DNA from 3 places in the Mesorhizobium sp. M7D.F.Ca.US.004.01.2.1 genome. Region 2 is predicted to be linked to each of the others. Evidence: predicted binding sites of a transcription regulator. Region 2 holds the regulator's gene; each other region holds the start of a gene.
What was found. Region 2 encodes LexA, which represses DNA repair genes until DNA is damaged. Its sites were predicted from a motif close to TGTTCNNNNTGTGTTCNG; they were not measured.

Region 1 (7,791 bases), on a different contig from region 2:
GAGGATCCGGTATGGATATGCGCTGCTGATATAGCCAAGCTCGGTCGCCCACATCGCCGACACCTCGTCGAGGGTGATCACGTCGGGATTGGTCCGGCCGATCAGCGACAGCACCTTCTTTGGCGTCGGATTGTCGTAGCGCAGGTTCATCTGCAGCAGCTTGTAGGTCGCACGATTTTCGTTCTTGGCTTCATAGGCAGCTTGAACCGGCCATGGACTGGGCAAAGTGTTCAAGGTCGTGGCAAAAGCCGCCACGGCAAAAAGCAGCGCCACGGCTGCTTGCAAGCGAAATGTCGTGGCCAGCAGCGGCAGCGCGCAAAGCGCCATCAGCACGGCAAGGTGGACGCGGAAATGCGAGAAGGAATCGAAGGCCGGATGCAGCGTTCCGAAAAACCCGGCCACCAGCGCGACCGAACAGACGAGCATTGCCAAGAATGCAACCGACATCAGCAATGTCCCGAAGCTCGCTCTCTCCATACCGCCTGCTTATCGGCAAAAATGCGGCTCAATCAAGATGACGAAATGCCCATGCGATGCGTGGAACCGACCTACTGGAACGCCGTCTCCGAAAAACTTCTGAGCTTGCGCGAATGCAGCCGCTCCATCGGCATTTCCGCAAGCTTCTCCATAGCCCTGATGCCGATGGTCAGGTGCTGCGCCACCTGGCGCTTGTAGAATTCGGTCGCCATGCCAGGCAGCTTCAACTCGCCATGCAATGGTTTGTCCGAAACGCACAGGAGCGTGCCGTAGGGCACACGGAAGCGGAAGCCGTTGGCGGCAATCGTCGCCGATTCCATGTCGAGGGCGATCGCCCGCGACTGCGACAGCCGCTGCACCGGGCCGCGCTGGTCACGCAGTTCCCAGTTGCGGTTGTCGATTGTGGCGACGGTGCCGGTGCGCATGATGCGTTTCAAGTCATAGCCGGACAGGCCGGTGACTTCGGCGACAGCTTCCTGCAACGCCACCTGGATCTCGGCCAGCGGCGGGATCGGCACCCAGACCGGAAGATCGTCGTCAAGCACGTGATCCTCGCGCACATAGGCATGCGCCAGCACATAGTCGCCTAGCGCCTGGGTGTTGCGCAGGCCGGCGCAGTGACCAAGCATCACCCAGGCATGCGGTCTCAGCACCGCGATGTGGTCGGTGATCGTCTTGGCGTTGGAGGGCCCGACGCCGATATTGACCATGGTGATGCCGCCATGGTTCGGCTTCTTCAGATGATAGGCCGGCATTTGCGGCAGGCGCGGTGGTGCTACCCCTTCGCTGGGCGCGCTTTGCCCGACCCTGGTGGTGACATTGCCGGGCTCGACGAACTCGGTGTATCCGCCGCCGCCATTGGCCATCAGGTCGCGGGCCCGGGCGACGAACTCGTCTATGTAGAACTGGTAATTGGTGAACAGCACGAAGTTCTGGAAATGCTGCGGCGTGGTCGCCGTATAGTGCGAAAGACGGTGCAGCGAATAGTCGATGCGCTGCGCCGTGAAGGGCGCCAGTGGCCTCGGCTCGCCGAAGGCCACTTCGAAGGTGCCGTTGGCGATTTGGTCGTCGGTGCCGTCGAGATCCGGCACGTCGAAGAGGTCGCGGATCGGCCGCTTGATGCGCTCGGCTGCCGCGCCGTCGACATGGGTGCCTTCGAGAAAGGCGAAATGCAGCGGGATCGGCGTGGTCGATTCCGACACCGTGACCGCAACCCCATGATTGCGCATGATCAGGCGCAACTGCTCGACGAGGTAGCTTTCGAACAGGCCCGGCTGGGTGATGGTGGTGGAAAAATGCCCCGGTGTCGGCATATGGCCATAGGCTTGGCGCGAGTCGATCTGGGTGAACGAGTTGGTGGTGACGCCGATCTCCGGATAAAAGGCCCGGTAGCGCTTGCCATTGTCGCCGCCCGCTGCCGCCAGTTCTGCAAAGGAGTCGCGCAGGAATTTGGTGTTGCGGTCGTAAAGCGCCTGCAGTGCCGCGACTGCCTTTTCAGCGCTATCAAAGCTTTGCCGGCCAAAAGGCTCCGGCATGACGACAGATTCGATAGCTTGTGGGTAGATTCGCTTTTCCATGGCTCAATATAGAGACTCGGATCGGCACTTGGGAGGGGTGTCGCGACCGAAGGCCGCCAAAGCGTCATTTTTCTTCAACCGCGCTGCAGGCTGACCAGGAGCACGAAACCGACGCCGGACTTGTTCAGAGCCGGTGCGTCGATCGTCGAGCCGGTGTCAGTGCGCATCATCGGCACGGCCAGAACCGGAGCGGCCAGAACCGTCAGGATAAGCGCCGCCCGCGGCAGAAGCCGAAGGGTCTTGAGAGCGTTGGCGGCGATGCGGTTCATGGTGTTTCAGCTTTTCTTTTCGAGGTCTTGGTTTCTGTGTTCAGTTGCGAAGGTGGGTGGGGCAGGCAAGGCGGCAGGTTCTCGAACTGGCATCGTCCCAGGCGCGGGCCGGACGGCCCGCTTCAGCGACGAGGATGGCGAAGAACATTCCAAACAGGCTCATCAGCAGGCAGACGATGGTGAAGCGGCGAGCAAGCATTGGGTCGGGTCTCCTTCAACACGTCGGAGAATGCCCTGATGCAACTGAACCGGCTCTGATGCCGGCGTTCATCTGCGGTTCAAGATGATTGACGCGATTTTGCCGGCCCCAGCGTCGGTTTCGACGGCGGGGGGCGGGAGGCGACGGGAGTCCGGCGTAGCGCCTCGCCAAACGAAAACGGGACCCATTCGGGCCCCGTCTTCATGTCAGAACGATGCGGTCGATCAGAGCTTGTGCCAGGTCTGGCTCTTGCAGATCAGTCCGCCGAGCACGCAGCCGCTCATCTTGAGAGAGGTGCCCGACAATGTCGCCTTGCCCGAATAGGTCTTGTCGTTTGCCGGATCGGTGATGTTGCCGGCATATTTGTTGTCGCCTGTCGCCTTGAGCGAGCCGATGGTCTTGCCGGCATATTTGCCGGACTTGAGCGTGATGGAAAACGAGCCGCCGCCAGCGATGGCCGCGGTGTCGCCTGCCTGCGTCTTCCAGTTGCCCTCGATCGGATCGGCCCATGCCGCGCCCGCCACGATCAATGTGGCCGCAAGGGCCAGGCTCACTTTTCGAAACATGTCTTCCTCCCTTTGGATGTCCGGCCGGATGCTCCGCCTCGCCGGTCTGCCGCTTACGCAAACGTAAGCTAATCCAGCTCCCAGCAAAACAAAAGCGGTGCCGCAACGGAAGACTTTCGGATTTTGAAAGCCCCGGAATGCGCCTCCTGGCCAAGCAAATGAAACGATCGGCGCATCGCCTTTGTCTCCCGTGGTTAGCGGAGTCTTGACTTGGCGCCGGAAAATTTTCGTCAAATTTGACGCAAGCAGGCTGAATTGCTGACTTTGTATCCTTAACGAATTTCAGCGTTTACCTCTTGTTTTAGCTTTGTTTTCCTCAAATTAAGCACGCCATTTAACGACGGATTCAAGCCTGCACGGCATTCTCGAAAGCATCGGAAGAGCAGCCAGCAAGGACGAAAGAAGGCAGCTCTCGGGAGCCTGACAGGGGCCGGAAACAGGGGATTGAAATGGCACGTTTTGAAATGCTTGAAGCAGGTTTCGGCGCCATGGGGGCAACCGCCCAGGCCGACATTCTTTTCGAACTGGGCATGATGTATGCGACCGGCCGCGATTGCGAGACCGATGTCGTTGCCGCCCACAAATGGTTCAACATCGCCGCGATCAAGGGCTCGGCCCGCGCCGCGGAATTGCGCTCCGAACTGTCGGCGGCCATGTCGAAGATCGAGATCGCCAAGGCGCTTCGCGAAGCCCGCGAATGGATGACCATGCACTGATATCTGCCAGTCGCGGACAGGCTTATCGAAGACAGGGACGCTCCGGGATCAAGACCGCACAGACGGCCAGACCCGGCGGAATTGAAGGCCGCGTAAGACGGTCACGATGCTAAGAAAGAGAACGCGGCGGGCCGCAGGCCCAGTCGTGCGCGACGCAGGGAAGGTGAGTGGGATTTTTAGGCGCGGGGGCGCTTGGGAAACAGCTCGACGGGCAAAAAAGCCACGACCAGCCGGAACAAGGCTGGCGTGGCTTTTTGCGTGGATGACGTCTTGCAGGCCCAATCGAGCGGCGCCAATGCGCCTAGACAGGCCCAATGAAGGATGAAATTGTCCCGCCTCTCTGGAAGAAGCGCGGCCGGGGCGGCCGCGCGTGAGTGGAGGAGTTCTACCATCATGAAAAAATTGAGTATTTTGAACGCGGCCATATTCGGCCTGATGATGAGCACGCCGGTCGCATTCGCCGACGATATCACCTTTGCGGTGATCGGCCCGATGACCGGACAGCTCGCCACCATCGGCGATCAGTTCAAGCAGGGCGCACAGGCCGCTGCCGACGCCATCAACGCCGCTGGCGGCGTCAACGGGTCGATGATCAAGCTCGATATCGAAGACGATCAGTGCGATCCCAAGCAGGCCGTGTCGGTTGCCAACCGCGTCGTCGCCGACGGCGTCAAGTTCATCGACGGCCATGCCTGCTCGGGCTCGAGCATTCCGGCCTCGGCCGTCTATGCCGAAGCCGGCGCTCTGATGATGAGCCCGGCTTCTTCCAACCCGGTGCTGACAGACGCGGCGGCCAAGGCCGGCTGGCCGACGATCATGCGCCTTTATACGCGTGACGATGCGCAGGGCGCCTTCATCGGCCCATGGATCGCCAAGAAGTTTGCCGGCAAGAATGTCGTCGTCCTGCATGACAAGAGCGCCTACGGACAGGGCGTGGCTGACGCCGTCAAGGCAACCATGAATGCCGGCGGCCTCAAGGAGGTCTATTATGACGGTATCAACGCTGGCGAGAAGGACTATTCGGCTCTCGTCACCAAGCTCAAGGACTTGAAGGCCGACGTCGTTTATTTCGGCGGCTATCATCCTGAAGCTGGCCTGATCCTGCGTCAGTCGGCGGAACAGAACCTGAAGTTCCAGCTGATCATGCCGGACTCTATCGCCTCGCCCGAATTCTGGCAGGTCGCTGGCCCGGCCGGCGAGGGCACCATGTTCGTCTTCCCGTCGGATCCCCAGGCAAAGCCGGAAGCCAAGGCAGCCGTCGAGAAGATCAAGGCCGGCGGTTTCGTGCCGGAGGGCTTCACGCTGTTCTCTTACGCCACCATCCAGGCTTTTGCTGAAGGCATCAAGCGCGCCGGCAGCGACGATCCGGCCAAGGTTGCCGAAGCGTTGAAGAACGGCACGCCGATCAGCACTGTTGTCGGCGATGTCACCTTCGACGAGAAGGGCGACCTCAAGAATGCCAGCTACGACATCAACCAGTGGCATGACGGAAAATACGCGCCGATTGCCCAGTAATCGCTGCCCTGGTGGCTGAATAGCATAGAGAAATGGCCGGGCTCGTCCCGGCCATTTTCTTGTTTGCCCTGTCGTTTATCTTCCGAATCGTCAGCTCACCGCTGCGGTCGAGGCGTTTTGGTCCTCGACGAACCGCACCAGCACAGTCCCGTCGGTGACCTGCGCGCCCTCTGTGGCGATCTCGGCGATCACGCCGTCATGTGGCGCGGCAATAGGCGATGCCGTGATCAAGGGCCAACCGCTGCTGATCCTCGAGGCGATGAAGATGGAGCACACCATCGCCGCGCGCACCAGCTTGACCAGCCCCGGCATCGGCGCACGCAGGCTGCCGGCGCCTGCCGCCGCATCATCGGCCCGTGCCAGTGGGTCCGGCACGGCGAAGGTATAGCCAACAGCACCCTCGAACACCGTGATGTGGCCTGGCCAGCAGGCGAGGCGTGGCGCGGCACGAAAATCATGCGAATTGGTGTCGTCATAAGGCTTGTCCAGCGCGACCTGGAATCGCCCGTCCGGCCGTACCGAGACCTTCGCCGCGATATCGTCTTCGCCGAACTTCAGCCGTGTGCGTCGCGCCACGCTGTGGAAATGCGCATAGCCGGCAATCGACGACCACGGATCGTTGGATGGCGGCGCTGCTCCGGCGCCGGAGGCCGCAACGGCCGCGGCAGCAATGGTTTCGCCGGTCGGCGGCGCGATCTCGGTCAGCGCCGTCTGGTGCCTGGCGATCAGGCTGGTGTCGACATCGCCTGCGGCAAAGTCCGGATCGGCGGCGAGAGCGGCAAGAAAGGCGGTGTTCACGGTCGAACCGGCGATCTCGGTTCGCGACAGCGCCGCACCGAGCGCGTCGAGTGCCGCCTGCCTGTCCTTTGCGTGGACGACCAGCTTGGCGATCATCGGGTCGTAATAGGGCGAGATGGCGTCACCCGCCCGCACGCCGGTCTCGATGCGCATAGTCGCGCCTTCGGGGGTTGCATCCGGAAATTTCAGATGATGCAGCGTGCCGGTCGCCGGCAGGAACCCTTTTGCCGCATCCTCGGCATAGATGCGCGCCTCGAAGGCATGGCCGGCGAGCGCGATCTCGCTTTGCATCTTCGGCAGCTTCTCGCCCGATGCGATCCGCAACTGCCACTCGACGAGATCTGTGCCTGTGACCATCTCGGTGACCGGGTGCTCGACCTGCAGGCGGGTGTTCATCTCCATGAACCAGAAGCGGTCGGCCTTCAGGCCCTGCGAGGCATCGACGATGAACTCGATGGTGCCGGCGCCCGAATAATTGATCGCCTTGGCGGCTTTCACCGCTGCCTCCGTCATCGCTTTGCGCAAAGCCTCGGTCATGCCAGGGGCGGGCGCTTCCTCGATCACCTTCTGGTGGCGGCGCTGCGCCGAGCAGTCGCGCTCGTAGAGATGCACCGCATTGCCGAAATTGTCGCCGAACACCTGCACTTCGATATGGCGCGGCTTGTCGACATATTTTTCGACCAGCACGCGGTCGTCGCCGAAAGCGGCTTTCGCCTCGCGCCGTGCGCTGGACAGTGCCTCGGAAAACTCATCGGGGTGTTCGACCCGGCGCATGCCCTTGCCGCCGCCGCCGGCGCGCGCCTTGATCAGCACGGGATAGCCGATCTCGCGTGCCTTGGACGCAAGCAGCACGATCTCCTGCGCCTCGCCATGATAGCCCGGCACCACCGGCACGCCGGCCTTTTCCATCAGCCGCTTGGCGGCATCTTTCAACCCCATGGCACGGATCGAGGCCGCCGACGGGCCGATGAAAATGAGCCCCGCCGCCACCACCTGGTCGACGAAATCAGGATTTTCCGACAGGAAGCCGTAGCCGGGATGAATGGCTTGCGCGCCCGTGGCCAAAGCCGCGGCGATGATCTTGTCGCCGCGCAGATAGCTTTCGCCAACGGGCGAGGCGCCGATATGCACCGCCTCGTCGGCCATCTCGACATGCAGGGATTTCGCGTCGGCATCCGAATAGACGGCAACGGTACGCACGCCCATCTTTCGAGCCGTGCGGATCACCCGACAGGCGATCTCGCCGCGATTGGCGATCAGGATTTTGGCGAACATGGAGCCTCCCTAGCCACAGTTTGCTTGGAGCGACGCAGACGTTCCTTTGCGCCCCCAATGCTTGGCAGTCCGGCCCTTGGTGTCGGCCTCTCCCTTACCAAGGGAGTGCTCTACGGATGATCCGGTCATCACATCCGAAACACGCCGAAGCGCGTCTCCTCGATTTCGGCGTTGAGCGCGGCGGACAGGCTGAGCGCCAGCACGTCGCGCGTTTTCGCCGGGTCGATGATGCCGTCGTCCCAAAGGCGTGCGGACGAGTAGAGGGGATGGCCCTCATGCTCATATTTCATCAGGATCGGCTTCTTGAATTTCGCCTCTTCCTCGGCGCTCCATTCCCCGCCTTTGCGCTCGATGCCTTCGCGCTTGACCATGGCGAGCACGGTTGCCGCCTGTTCGCCG
Region 2 (7,791 bases):
GCGCCGAAGGTGAGATCGCCGCGGCGCTGATCGTCGGCGTGCGCGCCGGCATTCCCGATGAAATCAATGAAGCGATGCGGCGTACAGGCATCTACCACATCATCTCCATTTCAGGACTGCACATGGCGCTGGTCGCCGGCACCATCATGGGTCTGCTGCGCGGCGCCTTCGCCTTGTTTCCCGACTTTTCCGCGCGTCGTCCGGTCAAGAAATATGCCGCCGCCGCGGCACTGTTCTCGATCGCTGCCTATCTCATCATCTCTGGCGTCGTCGTTGCCGCCGAGCGCAGCTTCATCATGCTGGCGGTGATGCTGATTGCCGTTCTGTTCGATCGGGCGGCACTCACCATGCGCAATCTGGCGATCTCGGCGATCGCCGTCATCGTGGTGTCGCCGCACGAGGTGGTCGGCCCGAGCTTCCAGATGTCCTTCGCGGCAACCGCAGCACTTGTCGGCGCCTATGCCGGCTGGTCGGATCATCGCGCGGGGAAAACCAGACCGCCGCCGCCGAAGCGATCCTTGCCCGGCTTCCTGACGCGAAAATTCCTGCTGGCGGCGGGCGGCTTGGCCATGACATCCATCATCGCCGGCGGCGCCACGGCGCTGTTTGCTATCTGGCATTTTCAGCGTGTGTCGCCGCTAAGCCTGTTCGCCAATCTGGCCATCATGCCAATCGTGTCACTGGTTGTCATGCCTTTCGCCGTCCTCAGTGCGCTGGCGATGCCCTTCGGCGCCGATGGTCCATTCCTTTATGTGATGGGCAAGGGCCTGACCGCGATGATCGCCATGTCCGGATGGATTTCCGAGCGTTCGCCCGTCGATGGAGTCGGATTGATTTCGCAGCAGTCTGTCCTGCTGGTGGCGATTGCCCTGGTCATCGCGACGATGGCGACGACATGGCTACGGCTCGCCGCTCTTCCCTTCGCGCTTGCCGGCCTGCTGACCGTTTCGGATACGCGCACACCCGACGTGCTGATCTCCGAGGACGCTCGACTGGTTGCGTTGCCGATCGGCGGCGGCGAGTTCGCCGTCAGCCGCGCACGGCCGAACGAATTCACCGTCGACAACTGGAAGCGCGCACTGACATCCGAAACCATCGTCGTGCCGGAAGTCTTCACCCAAGGAGACGCACAATTCGAGATCGCGGATGCCCCGGAACTGCCGCCGGGATCGCCGTTCTATTGCACGTCAGGCGTTTGTCTCGCCAGGCGCACGTCCGGCGCGATCATTGCTTATGTCGAGGATCGCAAGGACACGTGGAAAGCCTGCGGCTTCGCCGGGCTGATCGTAATCAATGACGCGACGGCCTATGACGCTTGTCACGATCCGCTGGTTCTCGTCATCACCAAGCGACAACTGGCTCGCAAAGGCAGTGCTGCCGTCTTCTTCGATCGCCAGTCGGCGACCGCGCCGGCAACCGTCAGCTTCGCGGTGGACAGGCCCTACCGGCCTTGGCATGAACAACGCAAATTCTCACGCGAGGCGAGGGGACTGCCGCCCTTCAAGAGACCCGAGAAGCCAGTGGTTAAACCGCAGCTGCCTCAGTAGCGGCGGATCAGGCCGACGAGCTTGCCTTGCACCTTGACCCTGTCCGGCCCGAAAATACGGGTTTCATAGGCCGGATTGGCGGCTTCGAGAGCAATCGAGGCGCCCTTGCGGCGGAACCGCTTCAGCGTCGCTTCCTCTTCATCGACCAGCGCCACGATGATTTCGCCGGGGCTCGCCGTGTCGGCATTGCGGATGATGACGGTGTCGCCGTCGAAAATGCCGGCCTCGATCATCGAGTCGCCCTTGACCTCCAGCGCATAGTGCTCGCCGCCCATGATCATGTCCGGCGGCACCGAGATCGAATGCGTCTGATGCTGAATGGCGTCGATCGGCACACCGGCAGCGATGCGGCCCATCACCGGGATCGACACCGCGGAGACCACGTCGTCGTCATTGCCGGCCGAAGACATCCGCGAAAGCGCCGGCTTGATCTGCCGGCCAAGGCCGCCTTGACCAAGACTGCCCTGGATGACGCTTGGCGAGAATTTTTTTGCCGCGTTGAGGCCGGGCGCGATCGAATCCGGCAGCCGCAGCACTTCCAGCGCGCGTGCCCGGTTGGGCAGCCGGCGAATGAAGCCGCGCTCCTCCAGTGCCGTAATCAGCCGGTGAATCCCGGATTTGGAGGCAAGATCGAGCGCCTCCTTCATCTCATCGAAGGATGGCGGAATGCCGCTTTCCTTCAGGCGTTCATGGATGAACATCAGCAGTTCGTGTTGCTTGCGCGTCAGCATGGCGGCCCCCAAGGTACCTGAAACCAGAATCAGAAAAACAAACCCAGAACAAACACTATCTGTTCCAGTTGTGTTCTGCAACCGTTTAAAGTTTAATGAATTTGTTAAGGTGGCGGAAATTATTCCGCGGTTGCAAGCGGATCTCGTCGACGCCTGCATGCCGTCGCAGTGCGCTTTCCGACATTGAAATTGTTATGGTTAATAGCCTGTGGCCCATCCCGAGATCAGGCCTGGCATGGCTGCCGACAGGCCCCTCGACGGTGGGCTTTCCAGCTTTCGTTTGCCGTGAACGAAACGAAGCCAAAAACGCCAACCTTGGTTAATTATTGTAGCCTGCGCTGGCCACCAGCAACGAACGCATGTGCGAGCTGGAAATTCGTCTCTTCGTCATCCGACCAAGGGGAGAGCCGATGACAACAGATCGTCGAGACGGCTGCGTTAGGTAACGGCCTCCTTGACGGCGAAACGCTGGTCCTTCCATGCACCCGTGCGCAGAATGTCTTCCAGCACCTCGACCGCCAGCCACACATCCTTGTAGCCGACATAGAGCGGCGTGAAGCCGAAACGGATGGTCGATGGCGCGCGGAAATCACCGATCACGCCACGCTCGATCAGCGCCCGCATGATTTGATAGCCATGATCGTGAAGGAACGACACCTGGCTGCCGCGGCTGGTCGTGTCGCGGGTGGTCTCCAGCGTGAGACCATAGGCGCCGCACTTTGCTTCGACGAGCTGGATGAACAGTTCGGTCAGCGCGACGCTTTTCTTTCGCAATGCCGCCATGTCGACGTCGTTCCAGATGGCAAGCGCACCCTTGAGCGCCCGCATCGACAGGACCGGCTGCGTGCCGCACAGAAAGCGGCGGATACCGGTGCCGGCCACGTAACCCTGTTCGAAGGCAAAGGGCCGCGCATGCCCCCACCAGCCGCTGAGTGGCTGGCTGATCTCGCCGTGGTGGCGCCGGGCGGCATAGATGAAGGCCGGCGCGCCCGGACCGCCGTTGAGGTACTTGTAGGTGCAGCCGATGGCGAAGTCGGCATTTGCGTGATCGAGCTCGACCGGCAGAGCACCCGCGGTGTGGCACAGATCCCAGACGATCAGCGCTCCGGCCGCATGAGCCTTGCGCGTCAGCGCCGCCATGTCCCGCAGTTCACCCGATTTGTAATTGACGTGGTTGACCAGCACCACCGCGACGTTTTCGTCGATCAGCTCTTCGATGGTTGGCGCGTCGACGCCCGCGAGGCGCAGCAGGACGCCATCCCGAGTCGAGGCCACCCCTTCGGCGATGTACAGGTCGGTGGGAAAACTGTCACCCTCGGCGACGATGGCCAACCGGCCGGGCCGCATCTCCAGCGCCGCATGCAGCACCTTGTAGATGTTGGTCGACGTCGTGTCGCAGACGACGGTCTGGCCGGCCGCGGCTCCGATCAGGCGCCCGAGCTGGTCACCGAGTTCGATCGGCATCTCGAACCATCCGGCCGTATTCCAGGCCCGGATGAGATCCTGGGCCCATTCCTTGGTCGCTGCCTGTTGCAGCTCGCCGAAAACGGCATGCGACGCTGCCCCAAGTGAATTGCCGTCGAGATAGATCACGCCTTCCGGCAGGATGAAACGATCGCGCATGGCACGCAGCGGATCCGTGGCATCCATCGCTTCGATTGCAGCGAGATCAGGAATTCCACTCATGGTCGGTCAGTCCTCGGTTGTTCGCGAAGGGTTTTCCGCCACAGAGCGTCCCCTCAGTGAGCTTGTTTTCATTTCGATGATGTCAGAGCCGGGTGCGGACCGTCCACAGCTCCGGGAACAGCACGACCTCGAGCATCTTCTTGAGATACGAAGCACCCGACGTGCCGCCGGTGCCGCGTTTCAGACCGATGATGCGCTCGACCGTGGTGACGTGGTTGAAGCGCCAGCGGCGGAAATAGTCCTCGAAGTCGACCAGCTTCTCGGCCAGTTCGTAGAACATCCAGTAACGCTGCGGATCACGGTAAATGGTCTGCCAGGCGACCAGAACCTCTTCATTTTCGGTTCGCGTTTCACGCCAGTCCGTGCGCCTGGCATCAGTGCCGATGTCGAATCCGTTGCGCGCCAGAAGCAGCAGCGCTTCGTCGTAGAGCGATGGCTCGGCCAGGATCGCCTCCAGCTTTCCGCTGAGGTCAGGCCGGTGCTTGTGCGGCCCGAGCATGGCGAGGTTGCGGTTGCCGGCCATGAACTCGATGGCGCGATACTGCCAGGACTGAAAACCCGAGGACTGGCCGAGCGCGTCGCGGAACTCGGTGTATTCGCTGGGGGTCATCGTCCGCAGCACGTCCCAGGCGTTGTTCAACTGTTCGAAGATGCGGGCGACGCGCGACAGCATCTTGAAGCTCGGCTCGAGCCGGTCGGCGCGGATAGAACGGATCGCAGCGCCAATCTCGTGCAAAGCGAGCTTCATCCACAGTTCGGAGGTTTGATGCTGGATAATGAACAGCATCTCGTCGTGCGCCGACGACAGCGGCGTCTGGGCCTCCAGCACTTTCTCAAGGTGCAGGTAGTCGCTGTAGGACATGCGCTCCTTGAACGACATCTGTGCGCCTTCGGACGCCGGATCGTATGGCTCACTCAATTGATTTTCTCCGTGCGCAGCCGGAAGCGCTGGATCTTGCCGGTCTGGGTCTTGGGCAGAGCGGCGATGAATTTCACCGATCGCGGGTATTTGTAGGGCGCGATCGTTGCCTTGACGTGGTCCTGCAGGCGCTTGGTGGTCAACGCGTCAGGCGCCACGCCCTGCGCCAGCACGACATGCGCCTCGACGATCTGGCCGCGTTCGGCATCGTCTGCGCCGATCACCGCGCATTCGGCGACGTCGGGATGCGACAGCAGTGCTGCCTCGACCTCGGGGCCGGCGATGTTGTAGCCGGCGCTGACGATCATGTCGTCGGAGCGCGCGGCGAAATGGAAGAACCCGTCTTCGTCCTGCGTGAAGGTGTCGCCGGTGAGGTTCCAGCCGTCGCGGACGTATTCCTTCTGCCTGTTGTCGGCCATGTAGCGGCAGCCGGTCGGGCCGCGCACCGCCAGCCTGCCGGTCGTGCCGCGCGGCACCTCGCGCATCTCGTCATCGACGATGCGCGCCTCATAGCCGCCCACCGGCTTGCCGGTCGACGCGGGCTTCATGTCGTCAAAGCGGTTGGAGATGAAGATGTGCAGCATTTCGGTGGCGCCGATGCCGTCGAGGATCGGCTTGCCGGTCTTTTGCGTCCACTCCTCGAAAACCGGAGCGGGCAAGGTTTCGCCGGCCGAAACGGCGACGCGCAGCGACGACAGGTCGGCTCCTTCATCCATGGCCTTCAACATGGCGCGGTAGGCGGTCGGCGCGGTGAAGGAGATCGTCGCTTTGTAGGTTTCGATGATGTGGATCATGTTGGGCGGCGTCGCCTGCTCCAGCAGCGTTGCCGCAGCACCGAAGCGCAGCGGGAAGATGGCGAGCCCGCCAAGGCCGAAGGTGAAGGCCAGCGGCGGCGAGCCGACAAAGATGTCGTCCGGCGTCACCTTGAGGATCTCGCGGGCGTAGGCGTCGGCGATGATCAGGAGGTCGCGGTGGAAATGCATCGTCGCCTTCGGCACGCCTGTCGTGCCCGAGGTAAAGCCGAGCAAGGCGACGTCGTCGCGGCCTGTGTTGACGGAAGTGAATGTCACCGGCTTGTCGAGAGCGGCACGATCGAGTTCGGCATCATGGTTGGCGGTGCCGTCGAAGCCTATGACCTGCTTGAGGAATACGCTGTCCTTGGCGCAGGCGGTCATCTCGTCCATCAGCCTGGTGTCGCACAGCGCGACGGTGATCTCCGCCTTGTCGACGATCTTGGCGAGTTCGCCGGCGCGTAGCATCGGCATGGTGTTGACGACCACGGCGCCGACCTTGGTGGCAGCCAGCCAGCAGGCGACCATGGCGGGGTTGTTGGCCGAGCGGATCAGCACCCGGTTGCCCGGCTTGACGCCATAATTCTCGACCAGTGCGTGGGCCAGCCTGTTCGTCCAGTCGGACAGTTCCTTGTAGGTGCGGCGGCGGCCATTGCCGATCAGCGCGGTGTGGTCGCCCAGGCCTTTCTCGACCAGCCTGTCGGTCAGTTCGACGCCGGCGTTGAGGCGTTCGGGATAGTCAAAGCCATCGAGCAGGATATCGGGCCATTGCTCCGGCGGCGGCAGGTGATCGCGCGTGAACGTGTCGATATGCGCTGAAGGCCCAAGCATGTCGCCGCTATCCCATCTGCTGGACGGCCAGTGCGCGAGGCGCCTGGCCGGATGTGGTGGATCTAAAGGTCCTGCTTTTGAGGAGGCTTCGTGCCGCCGTTGCCCCTGCTCGGGATGCCACCAGAAAGAGTGCACATCTGCAGGTTTTGGGCAGCACAGCAGACCTCCCATTGTCGGCTGTTCGTCAGGGCAGGATCGCACCAGTCGAAATTTGTTTCAAGCCTAAAATATTTTTGGTCTGGAGCATTGACGCATGGCATGGCGGTGGCCATTGCTGGCGCAGAAACGAGCCATTCCGGGGGAGGGTGCCGATGTTCGAACGTCACATTGCCGATTGGGACCGCGCCTATGCCAACGGCGCGAACATTGTCGGCAGCGATCGCTGGCCGGCAGCGTGGGCGGAACCCGCGCAAGCGTTTCGCAATGCGCTTTCGGCAGAGGGCCGGGCACGGCTCGACATCGCCTATGGTGACGGACCGCGCAATCGGTTGGATATTTTCCTTCCCAAAGCCGCTCCCAAGGGGCTCGTGGTGTTCATCCATGGCGGTTACTGGCTGGAGTCCGACAAGAGCACGTGGTCGCACCTCGCCAATGGCGCGGTCGGCAATGGCTTCGCCGTGGCGATGCCTTCCTACACGCAGTGCCCGGACATACGCATCGCCGGCATCGTCAGCGAAATCGGCACAGCGATCGGCAAGGCAGCGGCGATGGTCGGGGGACCGCTGATGCTGACCGGACATTCGGCCGGCGGCCATCTCGCCAGCCGCATGGTGACCACAACAACGCCCCTGGCCGCCGATGTGGCGCAGCGCATACGCCATGTCGTTTCGATTTCGGGCCTGCATGACCTGCGTCCGCTCATGCGCACCGGCATGAATGCGGCGCTGGCCATCGACGAGCACGAGGCGCTGACGGAAAGCCCGGCGTTGCTGCGGCCCATGGAGGGTGCCCGCATCACCTGCTGGGCCGGAGGCGGTGAGCGCGCCGAATTCCTGCGCCAGAATGCGTTGCTTGCCAACATCTGGACCGGCCTTGGCGCCACCACCAGCGCGATAGTCGAGCCCGACCGGCATCACTACGACATTGTCGACGGCCTTGCCGATCCGGCGCATCCGCTAACCCGGACCCTGATCTCGGAGTAGGGCCGAGGTCATTTTCTCGTCTGTTATGAATGGCTTGTCTTGGATTCTTCAGCGCAGCATCAAAACGCTGCAAGCCTCGCCCGCAGCCGCTGCGGAGGCAAACGGCGCGCGCACGATCAGCCCGTTGGCGTCGGCCAGCATTCT
Region 3 (7,791 bases), on a different contig from region 2:
GGATCGTCTTTAGCGGCCATCTACATCCTCCCAGGGACACCGGCGCGCCTCTGAGTAAGCCGCCGATAACGATTGTGCCTTTTTTGAGGATATGCGCAAAAGCCTCACAATTCCAAGCAGTTTGTGCAGTGCGGGATCACTAAATGCTGCATAGCGGGCAAAATATGCTGCGCAGCAATGGACGAATGGCCGCCACGGCAAGGCGCGACCTGCTTGCCGCGCATGGGCGCCATGCCCATTTCCGGTTTGACTTGGGGTTGGGAAAGGGCAAGAAAAGTCCTCAACGACAGAACAACACCTTGAAGTCTGGAGAAGAAAATGTCCGCTTCCATCGTCATTGCCAGTGCAGCGCGCACGCCGGTCGGTTCCTTCAACGGCGCCTTCGCCGCCACCCCGGCGCATGAGCTCGGTGCCATCGTCATCAGGGAATTGCTGTCGCGTGCCGGTGTCGAACCAGGCGAGGTCGACGAGGTCATCCTCGGTCAGGTGCTGACTGCCGCTCAGGGTCAGAACCCGGCCCGCCAAGCATCGATCAATGCCGGCCTGCCCAAGGAAACCACCGCCTGGGGCCTCAATCAGGTTTGCGGCTCGGGCCTGCGCGCCATTGCGCTCGGCATGCAGCAGATCGCCACCGGCGATGCCAAGGTGATCATAGCCGGCGGCCAGGAATCGATGTCGCTTTCGACGCATGCCCAGCACCTGCGCGCCGGTGTCAAGATGGGCGACTTCAAGCTGATCGACACCATGATCAAGGACGGGCTGTGGGATGCCTTCAACGGCTATCACATGGGCAACACCGCCGAAAACGTCGCACGTCAGTTCCAGATCACCCGCGAAGACCAGGACCAGTTTGCGCTCGCCTCGCAGAACAAGGCCGAGGCCGCGCAGAAGGCCGGCAAGTTCAAGGACGAGATCGTCGCCGTCACCATCAAGAGCAAGAAGGGCGACACCATCGTCGACCAGGACGAATACATCCGCCACGGCGCCACGATCGACGCCATGACCAAGCTGAAGCCGGCTTTCGACAAGGACGGCACGGTGACCGCCGCCAATGCCTCCGGCATCAATGACGGCGCCGCTGGCGCGCTGCTGATGAGCGAAGCGGAAGCGGTGAGGCGCGGCATCACCCCGCTGGCGCGCATCGTGTCCTGGGCAACCGCCGGCGTCGATCCGCAGATCATGGGCACCGGACCTATTCCCGCCTCGCGCAAGGCATTGGAAAAGGCCGGCTGGTCGGTCGGCGATCTCGACCTGGTCGAGGCCAACGAAGCCTTTGCCGCCCAGGCCTGCGCCGTCAATAAGGACATGGGCTGGGATCCCTCGATCGTCAACGTCAATGGCGGCGCCATTGCCATCGGCCACCCGATCGGCGCGTCGGGCGCCCGCGTCTTCAACACGCTGGTCTTCGAAATGCGCCGTCGCGGCGCCAAGAAAGGCCTCGCCACCCTATGCATCGGCGGCGGCATGGGCGTCGCCATGTGCGTCGAAGCATTCTGAAGAAAGTCACCAACCCGGGCGGCGCGAGCCGCCCGTTCTGTATCCAGTGCCTGCCAAGCCCGACAACAGGGCGATATCAAAAAAGGGGAAATGCATGACCAAGGTAGCAATCGTCACAGGCGGATCGCGCGGTATCGGCGCGGCGATCTCGATCGCATTGAAGACCGTCGGCTATTCGGTTGCCGCGAACTATGCCGGCAATGACGAAGCGGCGGCGAAATTCAAGGCCGAGACCGGCATTCCGGTCTACAAATGGTCTGTCGCCGACTATGACGCCTGCGCCGCCGGCATCAAGCAGGTCGAGGCCGATCTCGGCCCGGTCTCGGTGCTGGTCAACAATGCCGGCATCACCCGTGACGCCATGTTCCACAAGATCACGCGTGAACAGTGGAAAGAGGTCATCGACACCAACCTGTCCGGCGTCTTCAACATGACGCATCCGCTGTGGGGCGGCATGCGCGACCGCAAGTTCGGCCGCGTCATCACCATCTCCTCGATCAACGGCCAGAAGGGCCAGGCCGGCCAGGTCAACTATTCCGCCGCCAAGGCCGGCGACATCGGTTTCAGCAAAGCTCTCGCTCAGGAGGGGGCGCGCGCGGGAATCACCGTCAACGTCATCTGCCCCGGCTACATCGCCACCGAGATGGTCAAGGCGATCGACGAGAAGGTGCTCAACGAGCGTATCATTCCGCAGATCCCCGTCGGCCGCCTCGGCGAGCCCGAAGAAATCGCGCGCTGCGTCGTCTTCCTCGCATCCGAAGATGCCGGCTTCATCACCGGCTCGACCATCACGGCCAATGGCGGCCAATACTTCGCCTGACGACGTGGCGATTTAGGTGGAGAGATCGACGGGCCGGCACACCGGCCCGTTTTTCGTTGCCGGCATGATCCCTTTGACGTGCTCGCGACGGCAGCTGACCCAATCCGGCACGCAGAGGTTAACAGCCACCCGCTGCCCTGTGCGAAAGCTGCTTCGCAACCTGTGGATTCTCGGTGGATAAGCTGTTCACAACACAAGATATTGGGGTGAACAAACCAAGAAAATTCCGGCATCGCTGATTCGTCGCCGATTCGTTCCGGCTTTGAGCGGAACGTTAACGACGACAGCCGGAATCGCCTGCCAGTTCCTTAACGTCGATTAAGAAAGATCAACAATTTCATAATCTTGGCCAAGGCGCGCCAAGCCAATATGATCGTTCATCGGCAAAGGTTAACGGCAACGCCCTCTTAGCATCAAACGGGCCAGTTCAGCGATTCAGCATGTGGTGCGACTCGCGGTCGCAAAATCCACATGTAGCCGTGAACAAAAGCTGAATCTGCAGGAGTCACTGATTCGTCGCTGATTCGTTCCAGACTCGTTCTATCTGTTAATCCGCAGCCGATTGTGAGCTTGACAAAAACACCTTCTGGCCGCTGGCGGAACATTCCGCTTTCGCTTCGCGCCCGAAATCCCTATGTGTCGCCTGTCATACGCGCCACTTGAGGCACGCTCCCGACAACCAGAGGCCAGAAAGCCTTATTTCCAGGTCCCAGAAGCCTTATTCTAGGTCGATGAACATCCAGCCCAAACACACCGAGCCGCTGATCCTGTCGGGCCGCGACGTGACCGCCGTGCTTGGGCCGACCAACACCGGCAAGACCCATCTCGCCATCGAGCGCATGGTGGCGCATGAGAGTGGCATCATCGGCCTGCCGCTCAGGTTGCTGGCGCGTGAGGTCTATGCCCGCGTGTGCGAAAAGGTCGGCGCCCACAAGGTCGCGCTGATCACCGGCGAAGAAAAGATCCAGCCGCCGGGCGCCAGATATTCGGTCTGCACCGTCGAAGCCATGCCGCGCGAGACCGACGCCGCCTTCGTCGCCATCGACGAGGTGCAGCTTGCCGGCGACCTTGAGCGCGGCCACATCTTCACAGACCGCATCCTGCATTTGCGCGGCCGCCAGGAGACGCTGCTGCTGGGTGCGGCCACCATGCACGGCATCCTGCAGCGCCTGCTGAGGGGGGTCTCGGTGGTGACGCGGCCAAGGCTGTCGCATCTTGCCTATGCCGGTTCGAAGAAGCTGACACGCCTGCCGCGGCGCACGGCAATCGTCGCCTTCTCCGCCGACGAGGTCTACGCCATCGCGGAACTCATCCGCCGCCAGCAAGGCGGTGCCGCCGTCGTGCTCGGCGCGCTCTCGCCGCGCACCCGCAACGCCCAGGTGGCACTATTCCAGTCCGGCGATGTCGACTATCTCATTGCCACCGACGCCATCGGCATGGGCCTCAACCTCGATCTCGACCACGTCGCCTTCGCCCAGAACCGCAAGTTCGATGGCTTCCAGTATCGCAACCTGACGGCGGCCGAGCTTGGCCAGATCGCCGGCCGTGCCGGCCGGCATCTGCGCGACGGCACCTTCGGCGTCACCGGTCAGGTCGACCCCCTGGACGAGGAGCTGATCAAGAAGATCGAAGGCCATGATTTCGATCCGGTAAAGGTGCTGCAGTGGCGCACCGCGCATTTCGACTTTGCTAGCCTCGATGCGCTGAAGCGCTCGATTGAAACCAACGCCCCGGTCGAGGGCCTGACGCGGGCATTGCCTGCTGTCGACGCGCAGGCACTCGAGCATCTGTCGCGCGACGAGGACATCCGCGCACTCGCCACCAATGCCAAACGGGTGGCGCTGCTGTGGGAAGCCTGCGCGCTGCCCGACTACCGCAAGATCGCACCTGCCCAGCATGCCGACCTCATTGCCTCGATCTACACGGACCTCGCACGCCACGGCCATGTCGACGAGAATTACATGGCCGAGCAGGTGCGCCGCGCTGACACAACGGAGGGCGATATTGACACGCTGTCGCATCGCATTGCCCAGATCCGCACCTGGACATTCGTGTCGAACCGGCCCGGCTGGCTGGCCGATCAGGCACACTGGCAGGAAAAGACGCGCGAAATCGAAGACAGATTGTCGGATGCGCTGCATGAGCGGTTGACGAAACGCTTCGTAGACCGCAGGACTTCCGTCCTCATGCGGCGCCTTAGAGAAAATACCATGCCTGAAGCCGAAATTAGTCCTACCGGAACTGTCCTTGTCGAAGGCCACCATGTCGGCGAGTTGCAAGGGTTCCGCTTCACCGCTGATCAGACCGCCGGCGGCGAAGACGCCAAGGCAGTGCGCACCGCCGCGCAGAAGGCGCTGGCCGCCGAGTTCGAGGCGCGTGCCGAACGCTTCGGCGCCTCGGCCAATGGCGACATCGCGCTTGGCTCGGACGGCACGCTGCGCTGGATCGGCGCGCCAATCGGTACGCTGGTCTCGGGCGAAGACGGGTTGAAGCCGCGCCTGGTGCTGCTGGCCGACGAACAGCTGACCGGCCCGGCGCGCGACAAGGTTGCCGCGCGTGCCGAACGTTTCGTCAATTTCCAGATCGAGTCGCTGCTGAAGCCGCTGGTCGACCTGAAGAATGCCGACCAGATTTCCGGCATCGGCCGTGGCATCGCCTTCCAGCTGGTCGAGAATTTCGGTCTCATCAACCGCCGCGACATCGCCGAGGAGATGAAGTCGCTCGACCAGGAAGGCCGCGCCGCGCTTCGCCGACTTGGCGTGCGCTTCGGCGCCTACCATGTCTTTGTGCCGGCGCTGATCAAGCCGGCGCCTGCGGGGCTGGTGACGCTGCTGTGGGCGCTGAAGAACGACGGCAAGGACAAGCCAGGCTTTGGCGACGTGGTCCATGCGCTCGCCTCTGGCCGCACCTCTGTGGTCATCGATCCTGCCTTCGACAAGACATTCTACAAGCTTGCCGGCTATCGCAATCTCGGCCGCCGCGCCGTGCGCATCGATATTCTGGAACGGCTGGCCGATCTGATCCGTCCGGCGACCAACTGGAAGCCCGGTCTCGGCCAGCGTCCGGATGGCGCCTATGACGGCCAGTCCTTCATGGTGACGCCGCCGATGATGTCGATCCTCGGCGCCACCGCCGACGACATGGAAGAAATCCTCAAAGGCTTGGGCTACCGCGCCGAGCCGAAGCCAGCCGTCGAGGTCAAGGCGCGGCTCGAAGCACAGGACAATGCCGCGCGCGAAGCGGCGGTGGCAAAGTTTGCGGCGGAAGAGGCTGCACGAGCCGAGCAGGCCAAAGCGGCCGAAGCCGCTTCAACGGATGCCGCGGCAGAGGCAGCAATCGAAGGGTCGGAGCCGGCATCGGACACAGTGGCCGTTTCGGAAACGGCGGCCGAGATCGTCGCGGACGCTGCGGCCGAACCTGCTGTGCCTGCCGTGGAAGAACAGGCGGACGCTCCGGTCGAAGCCGTGCAAGACGAAGCGCCTGCAGCCGAGACTGCTGCCGAAGCCGCTGAACCGGCGCCGGTTGAACCGCAGGCAGAGGCTGAGACTGGCCAGATTGAAGCCGCGGCGGCAGAAGAAGCCGCACCGGCCGAGCTGGTGTTGGATGCCGCGCCCGCGACGGACGCGGTCCCGGACGAACCTACTGCGGTGGCTGAAGCAGCCGCCGGTGAAGCCTCTCCAGAAGCCGAAGCGCCAAAACCTATCCTGTTGTGGCGTCAGGGGCGGTTCGAACAGCGCCCGCGCAACCGCGACGACAACCGCAGGAACAATCGCCCGCGCAACGGACAAGCGCGCGGCCGAAGTGATGCGCCTGCGGATGCCGCCGGCGCACCGGCCGCAGCTGCACCCGGAGAACGTCCGGCCCATGAAGGACGGCGCGATGGAGCCGGTAAGCCGCGCTTCGACCGCTCGAAGTTCAAACCCAAGCCGCAGGCCGAAGGCGAACAGCGGCGTGAGGGCCGGCCGCAAGGCGAGCGTCCCGACCGCCGCGAAGGCCGTCCCGACTGGAAGGGTGGTCCGCAAGGCGGCAAGCCCGCCTTCCAGCCGAAGCCGCGCGAGGAGCGCCCGGTGCGCTTCGATCCGGACTCGCCCTTCGCCAAGCTCGCCGCTCTGCGCGACCAGCTGAAGAAGTAGAACCCGGCTCGCTTCGATGGTTGCTGAAGGCCGCCAGCGTATAGACAAATGGCTGTTCTTCTCGCGCGCCGTGAAATCACGCTCGCTGGCGGCAAAGTTGGTCATCGCCGGCCGGGTCCGCATCAATCGCGACAAAGCAGCGCAGGCCTCCGATCAGGTCAAGCCAGGCGACGTGCTGACCATCACGCTTGAGCGGCGCATTTTCATCTGGAAGGTGCTCGGCGCCGGTGCACGACGCGGCCCGGCCGAGGAGGCCCGCACGCTCTACGAGGATATCTCGCCACCGCCCGCACCGAAGGGCGAAGCCCCTCCTGATGCAATTCCGGGGCTGCGTGAGGCCGGTAGCGGCCGCCCGACCAAGAAGGAACGCCGCCAGACCGACCGACTGCTCGGCGAAGATTGATGCCTAGCGTACGCAGCGGTTTTGCGACAGCGATACGCCTAAGGCAAGAACTGAGCCCGGCAAACAAGACGTTCTGCGGGACATGACTGACTTCCGCCGGCGCTGCCGTCTGGAATTCCATTCCGGAAACACCGGCACCGCCCGCAATGGCTACCCTTGCAAGCGGTCGATAAAGGCGTTACCTGACGGAAAAAGCCCAACAAAAATGGGACGTCCCGGAGCCGACCGATGACCTATGTCGTGACCGACAATTGCATCAAATGCAAATACATGGACTGCATCGAGGTCTGTCCGGTCGACTGTTTCTACGAAGGCGAGAACATGCTCGTCATCCATCCCGACGAGTGCATCGACTGCGGCGTTTGCGAGCCGGAATGCCCGGCCGACGCAATCAAGCCCGACACCGAGCCGGGCCTCGACAAATGGCTGCAGGTCAACACCGAATACGCCGAGAAATGGCCCAACATCACCGCCAAGAAGGAACCGCCGGCAGACGCCAAATCCTTCGACGGCGAGGCCGGTAAGTTCGAGAAATACTTCTCGGCAGAGCCCGGCGAGGGCGATTGACAACACGGCCGCAAAGGCCGGTATTACGCAAGGTAAGAGGCAGGTCACATTAACCGGCTTGACAGCTGGCGCCGACCCGTGGCCTTCGCGTATGCAGCAAAACCTTGATTCTTCCGACTTTTTGTGTTACATCAGCCAAACATGCCGGTGACACAACGTCGATTTATGGCGCAGACGCCCCAAATCACTGAAAGGTGAAAATCCCATTCCGGACCAGAGCGATCTGGGCCAGGCGGCCGCAATATTGCGTTTGCCGGTCCGGCTTTTCCGATGGGTTCATCTGTTGTGCGGCTAACGATCGGTTTCCCCGATCGCGCGAGTTCGGGCCGGCAGGACGCCGGTACCACAACAAGGAGTTCAGGGCGTAATGG

Region 1: the regulator LexA is predicted to act here: its motif matches at 3,386-3,403, upstream of EN993_RS20095 (sel1 repeat family protein).
Region 3: the regulator LexA is predicted to act here: its motif matches at 2,843-2,860, upstream of EN993_RS14970 (helicase-related protein).

The regions. Positions count from the first base shown of each region.
Region 1 covers NZ_RZRQ01000151.1:9-7,799, reverse strand. Annotated here, with positions in the region: gene EN993_RS20115 (endonuclease/exonuclease/phosphatase family protein) at 1-447, opposite strand, end outside; gene EN993_RS20110 (AMP nucleosidase) at 549-2,012, opposite strand; gene EN993_RS20105 (hypothetical protein) at 2,129-2,323, opposite strand; gene EN993_RS37070 (hypothetical protein) at 2,364-2,522, opposite strand; gene EN993_RS20100 (DUF2147 domain-containing protein) at 2,747-3,088, opposite strand; gene EN993_RS20095 (sel1 repeat family protein) at 3,538-3,804, shown strand; gene EN993_RS20090 (ABC transporter substrate-binding protein) at 4,198-5,319, shown strand; gene EN993_RS20085 (acetyl/propionyl/methylcrotonyl-CoA carboxylase subunit alpha) at 5,410-7,392, opposite strand; partial or broken gene EN993_RS20080 (carboxyl transferase domain-containing protein) at 7,521-7,791, opposite strand, start outside.
Region 2 covers NZ_RZRQ01000120.1:3,663-11,453, forward strand. Annotated here, with positions in the region: gene EN993_RS17765 (ComEC/Rec2 family competence protein) at 1-1,547, shown strand, start outside; gene lexA (transcriptional repressor LexA) at 1,541-2,278, opposite strand; gene kynU (kynureninase) at 2,717-3,964, opposite strand; gene kynA (tryptophan 2,3-dioxygenase) at 4,047-4,883, opposite strand; gene EN993_RS17785 (AMP-binding protein) at 4,880-6,505, opposite strand; gene EN993_RS17790 (alpha/beta hydrolase) at 6,817-7,647, shown strand; gene glp (gephyrin-like molybdotransferase Glp) at 7,696-7,791, opposite strand, start outside.
Region 3 covers NZ_RZRQ01000090.1:4,709-12,499, forward strand. Annotated here, with positions in the region: gene phaR (polyhydroxyalkanoate synthesis repressor PhaR) at 1-20, opposite strand, end outside; gene EN993_RS14955 (hypothetical protein) at 105-332, opposite strand; gene EN993_RS14960 (acetyl-CoA C-acetyltransferase) at 319-1,497, shown strand; gene phbB (acetoacetyl-CoA reductase) at 1,592-2,317, shown strand; gene EN993_RS14970 (helicase-related protein) at 3,049-6,450, shown strand; gene EN993_RS14975 (RNA-binding S4 domain-containing protein) at 6,467-6,853, shown strand; gene fdxA (ferredoxin FdxA) at 7,082-7,420, shown strand; gene EN993_RS14985 (CarD family transcriptional regulator) at 7,788-7,791, shown strand, end outside.